DNA from 2 places in the Staphylococcus lugdunensis genome. Region 2 is predicted to be linked to the other one. Evidence: predicted binding sites of a transcription regulator. Region 2 holds the regulator's gene; the other holds the start of a gene.
What was found. The regulator LexA, encoded in region 2, represses DNA repair genes until DNA is damaged. The targets are predictions, from matches to a motif close to CGAACATATGTTCG.
Positions count from the first base shown of each region.

Region 1: AL499_RS08205 (YolD-like family protein) is a predicted target of LexA. The motif match lies at 2,029-2,042, and genes of this name have one in related genera.

Region 1 is NZ_CP014022.1:1,745,748-1,748,970, reverse strand. It holds gene blaR1 (beta-lactam sensor/signal transducer BlaR1) at 1-800, opposite strand, end outside; gene blaZ (penicillin-hydrolyzing class A beta-lactamase BlaZ) at 907-1,752, shown strand; gene AL499_RS08205 (YolD-like family protein) at 2,066-2,476, shown strand; gene AL499_RS08200 (hypothetical protein) at 2,519-3,223, opposite strand, start outside.
Region 2 is NZ_CP014022.1:445,745-448,967, reverse strand. It holds gene guaC (GMP reductase) at 1-165, shown strand, start outside; gene AL499_RS02175 (CAP domain-containing protein) at 177-1,202, shown strand; gene lexA (transcriptional repressor LexA) at 1,416-2,039, opposite strand; gene sosA (DNA damage-induced cell division inhibitor SosA) at 2,182-2,415, shown strand; gene AL499_RS02160 (DUF896 domain-containing protein) at 2,678-2,914, shown strand; gene tkt (transketolase) at 3,025-3,223, shown strand, end outside.

The sequences.
Region 1 (3,223 bases), 1.3 Mb from region 2:
TCCATAATAGCTTCCGCATAAGACTTAAATTCATTTTTGTTAATATTATTAAGGACAAATCTATCGGCTTCTACTTCATTGTCATGAATCATCTTTCTTTTTACAATTTGTATTAGTGGATTATAACTCATAGCAATAGAAAAAATATGAAAGATAATTAAATGCAAAGTATCTCTGTTTTTAGCATGAGCATACTCGTGCAATATTATATATTTTAGTTTTTTGTCATTTATACTTTTAAAATATAAACTGGGAATCAAAATAATATATTTTCCATACCAAAAAGTTATTGGAGAATGAATAGATTCTGCTTTTCGAATCACAATATTTCTTTTATATTGATGATTGAAAAGTATCTTGTTTATTTTATCTTTTTCTTTTTCATTTAGATAAAGTGACTGTTTCTTTAAATACTTAAGATATAATAAAGAATTTAAAAATTTAAAACTTAAAATAATAACTAAAACTATCCAAATAACTGTGCAGATATTATCTATTGAATCCCAATTAAACTTATGGATGTCTGTTGTAAACTCATGAACAGGTTTAGTGGTATTTATGTTAGGATTCAAATTGTGTGAATTACTTTCAACTGTGGGCTCTTGATTATTCAAATTATTAAATTTAAAAAAAGAGAATTTAATAGGGATGAAAGGAATTAATCCTGCAAGAAGAGTTAGATACCAAACTTTATAATTTAACATATAATTAAAATAGCGTTTTAATATGTACCTAAAAAATAATAACAATAGAAATATAAAACAAAAGCTTACTATGCTCATTATTAATAACTTAGCCATTTCAACACCTTCTTTCAAATATTTATAATAAACTATTGACGCGAATATTACAATTGTAATATTATTGATTTATAGAAATTACAACTGTAATATTGGAGGGTATATTTTGAAAAAGTTAATACTTTTAATTGCAATTGCTTTAGTTTTAAGTGCATGTAATTCAACCAGTTCACATGCTAAAGAGTTAAATAATTTAGAAAAGAAATATAATGCTAATATTGGTGTCTATGCATTAGATACTAAAAGTGGTAAGGAAGTAAAATTTAATGCCGATAAGAGATTTGCCTATGCTTCAACTTCAAAAGCGATAAATAGTGCTATTTTGTTAGAACAAGTACCTTATAATAAGTTAAATAAAAAAGTACATATTAACAAAGATGATATAGTTGCTTATTCTCCTATTTTAGAAAAATATGTAGGAAAAGATATCACTTTAAAAGAACTTATTGAGGCTTCAATGAAGTATAGTGATAATACAGCAAACAATAAAATTATAAACGAAATCGGTGGAATCAAAAAAATTAAAAAACGTTTAAAAAAATTGGGAGATAAAGTAACAAATCCAGTTAGATATGAAATAGAATTAAATTACTATTCACCAAAGAGCAAAAAAGATACTTCAACGCCTGCTGCTTTCGGCAAGACTTTAAATAAACTTATCGCAAATGGAAAATTAAGCAAAAAAAATAAAAATTTCTTACTTGATTTAATGTTAAATAATAAAAACGGAGACACTTTAATTAAAGATGGTGTTCCAAAAGACTATAAGGTTGCTGATAAAAGTGGTCAAGCAATAACATATGCTTCTAGAAATGATGTAGCTTTTGTTTATCCTAAGAACCAATCTGAACCTATTATTTTAGTCATTTTTACGAATAAAGACAATAAAAGTGATAAACCTAATGATAAATTGATAAGTGAAACCGCCAAGAATGTAATAAACAAATTTTAATAGTCTAAATGTACTACAAAAACTGATATAATTCTATCTTTCATAAAACTTCATAATATCGAAGAACATATATATTATTTATAATTATATATGTTCTATTTTTTTATGTTCACATTTTTTAAAAGAGAAAATACTATTAACATACCAAACATCATAATTCCAGTTACTATAATTATAAATGCTCGATAATCTTACTCAACTTTTCCATATAGAAAATAACTTATTTTAAATTAATTAATTAATCACATTAAAAAATTATATAATCCTTGCCAAAAAAGAACATACGTTCTACAATGATGATGAGGTGGTAAACATGATTCCAAATCCTAATGCGCCAGATGAATATAAATATGAAACTGATTATAGAAAAATACCAAGAAAATATTTAAACCCTAAAATCCCTCAAGGGCGTGGAAAAATCAAATGGCAAGCTTTTGCGACTCTCCCGCAACAGTTTGAAATTTTAGAACAAATTATAAAGGATCAAAATAAAATAGAAAAACCATTGCTAACACATGATTCATTAGATAATTTAGATCAGATTTTTCAAATAAAAATTCAAAATGATGAGTTATGTACAATCTCATATTGGGAAGACGGTAACATTTCAAAATATACAGGAAAAATTTTAAAAAAGGATGAAATTAGTAATACATTTTCCTTTTCTGATACTAACAATAATATATATAATTTAAATAATGCTAACGTTTGTAGTATCACTTAACACTATTTAAACTTTTAAAAAGTTTAAATAGTGTTCTTATAATTACCTTTTTCGAAATACTTCTAGCAAAATCATTATAAGTATCATACTGATATTAAATATATTATTTTTATCACTGAAAAAAATTTCTACTACTTGGAAAATTGATAAAAGACTTATTATTAACAAAAGTTTATTTAATTTTTCGCTTCTTTCTTCTTCCTTATATGACTGCTCCAATTCAATTAGTGATAATTCTTCTTTGTTTAATTCTTCAATATATTGTGGAGATTTAAAATCATTATTATTCTTTAGATACAAATATAAATATAAACTAGGTAAAAGCTCTGTTCTATAAATAATTGCAATAGATCTCTTGAAATTTAGTATCCATTGTCTAAAATATAGGGCTTCTTTTTTTCCATTTAAATTATATTGTTGATACCCATACAATTGTAATTCATTTAACATAGTTTCTAAGAAAAAGAAATTAGCAGAACTATTGAAATAAAGTGCCATTTGAGAACATTTTTCTAAAACATCTTCTTCTTGCTCATCCATCCAAACTACAAAAACAGATGCTTTATTCAAGAAGTTTATATAATTATCGCTATAACCATCTTGCCTAAAATGTTTACTTTTTCCTTCAAATGAAAAAATAGGCGCATTTACTAACCACTCTTGAATCTTCACGTCCTCATAGAAAGGATCATCAGTAAATTCATTTTCATTAGCTAAATAATAAACTTCAAAACCCATATTTTTAGA
Region 2 (3,223 bases):
AAAATGTTTGTCGAACATAAAGGCTCATTAGAGCATACACTTGTAGAAATGCAGCAAGATTTACAGAGCTCTATTTCATATGCTGGTGGCAAAGATTTAAAATCTTTAAGAACTGTCGATTATGTAATTGTTCGAAACTCAATATTCAATGGGGATCGAGATTAAATTTTTGGTAGGTGAAAACCATTAAAAAATTTTTAAGCATTAGTTTAATTTTACTATGTATTATTATTATCTTTCCAATTAGAGAAAGTTCTCTAGTCGTACACATGCAGCAAGACGTCAGAAGTTTTATTGATCAACAAGTATTCAATAAAGAAGATGAAAATGAAGAGACACTTAAAGTACCTCAAGAACAACCTTTTGCTGTTAATAATGTTCAGTTAAATATGAAAAAAGGTAATGTAGAAGAAAAATATGGTAAAGCCAAAAGAATAACCACAAATGAATATGGTACAAAATGGTATGCATACTATGATGGCGATTATCAAAGATTTGTAATGATTGCATATTTAGATAATAAAGTGCACGCTTTGTATACAAATCAAAACATAATAACTTCTAAGTCTAAGATTAAGTATGGGACACCCAAGCAAGTTGTTAGACAAAGGTTGGGTCAACCTATAACTGAAATGGATAAACAAAGGTTGCGTATTGCAATTAAAAATAGTGAATATGATGTCTTTCATTCAAATCATGTGTATACAACGATATTTTATGATAAACATGAACAAAATGGTGTAACAGCATTAATGCAAGTTAGTGATAAAATGGAAAAGCGTTTAACAAAACAATATGCAGCACCGTCTAAATCATTAGCTAAAAGTTATGAAATGCAAAATGTAGATTTAATTAATTCAGAAAGAAAGCAACATCAATTAGCTACTTTGTCATATTCAAGCAACATTTCAAACACGGCACGCAAACATAGTGAAGATATGGCGAAGCATCATTATTTTGATCATACGAATTTAGACCAAGAGTCACCATTCGATCGGTTAAAAGCAGATCGCATTGAATTTAATGCGGCCGGTGAAAATCTAGCTTATGGTCAAGTTAGCAGTATTTATGCCCATCAAGGATTAATGAATTCATTAGGACATCGAAAGAATATCTTAAATGAACATTTTAACACGGTTGGTGTGGGTGTAGATTTTAATGATGAAAGGCAGCCTTATTGGACAGAAAATTATACGGGTTAAGCGTTTAATAATGACTAGTAATGGGTAAAATTTCTGTGAAGGAAGTCGATGAATATGACATCAAAACAGAATAATAATCAAAAAGAGGATATTTTGGAAAAAGTAAAAGATATCCTGCATAAAAGTAATCAAAAAGAAGCTAGGCACTAGTTGCTTAGCTTCTTTAACTTTATATAAGAGAATTACTAACAATAAAATGTTTTATTGACACAATTAAAGTTCACGGTACAAGCCGATAACTTTACCTAAAACAGATACTGAATCAAGGTAAATTGGCTCCATGGAACTATTTTCCGGTTGTAAACGATAATGATGCTTTTCTTTATAGAATCGCTTAACAGTAGCCTCATCTTCGTCTGTCATAGCTACAATTATGTCCCCATTTTCTGCAATGGTTTGACTTCTAACTATTACTTTGTCTCCATCAAGAATGCCAGCTTCAATCATACTTTCACCAACTACATTTAAAATAAAAATGTCACTATTATGTGTAGAGGTTAAATGCTCAGGTAATGGAAAATACTCTTCAACATTTTCAACGGCAGTAATAGGAATACCAGCAGTTACTTTACCAATGACAGGTACGTGAATAGTCCCTTCCATATCGATAGCGGCATCATTATGCTCTGATACAATTTCAATAGCTCTTGGTTTTGTAGGGTCTCTGCGGATATAACCTTTTTCCTCTAGTCGAGATAAATGTCCATGCACCGTAGAACTTGAAGCTAATCCTACAGCTTCTCCTATCTCACGAACACTAGGCGGATAACCTTTTGTTTGAACAATATGCTTAATGTAATCATATATTTCACTTTGACGTTTTGTTAATTCTCTCATATATAGGCACTCCCTAATTTTATTTATTTTTATTATATCATTTAGTAACAAATAAAACAAACATTTGTTCGTAAAAATGTTGACATAGAACATGAGTTCTGATAAATTATAAATACAAACAAATGTTCTAGGAGTGTTTAACATGATTTTAAAATATAAAAGTCAAATAGCTACTTATATCATAGTTTTTATAATATCTTTGCTTGTTTTCTCTTTATTTTTCACGACGGCATATCAAAATTCTAAAGTAGAACAAACGTACGAAATGGCAGATCATAATATCTCACAACATTACAAAATCAACTCTGAAAGCAAACAACAATCTATATCTAACAGCGAACAAAATCACACAGGTGTGTTCGCATATGCGAAATAATCACGAACAACATATTTCATATTTATTATATTTAGGTAAAGCAATGCGGTAATTTTTATCAACAGTGCGATTTAATTAGAAAAGTAATATACAATTTTGTGATGGGGTAAGTTGAATTATTGTAATGATGCTAATAAATATTAATGATATATCATGAAAGGTGAGCGTAACGATTTGGTTACATTCACCTTTTTGTTATATTCTTTATAAGTTAGGTACTATTTAAATGTGAAATATGTATATATAAAGGTGGGTAAATTCAATGACTAAAAATAATTTGAACATCGATAGAATTAATCAATTAGCAAGAAAGAAGAAAGAGCAAGGCTTGACAGAAGCAGAGGCAAAAGAACAAGCTAAGTTACGTAAAATATATTTAGAAGAATTTAGAAAGGGCTTTAAACAGCAAATTGAGCACACTAAAGTTATGGATCCTGAGGGTAATGATGTAACGCCTGAAAAGCTAAAACAAATTCAAAAACATAATAAAAATAAATAGTTTCTGCAAACTACAGAAAATTTAGTAATTTTAAACGAATATTTATGAATTTATCTATAATTAAGGTATAATAATAGCAACATTTATTTCTAGAAGGGAAGACATAAAAAATGTTTAACGAAAAAGATCAATTAGCAATAGATACCATTCGTGCATTAAGCATTGATGCAATTGAACAGGCTAACTCTGGGCATCCGGGTTTACCAATGGGAGCTGCACCAATGGCATATACTTTATGGACAAGACATTTGAATTTTAATCCACAGTCTAAAGATTACTTTAATAGAGATAGATTCATTTTGTCTGCTG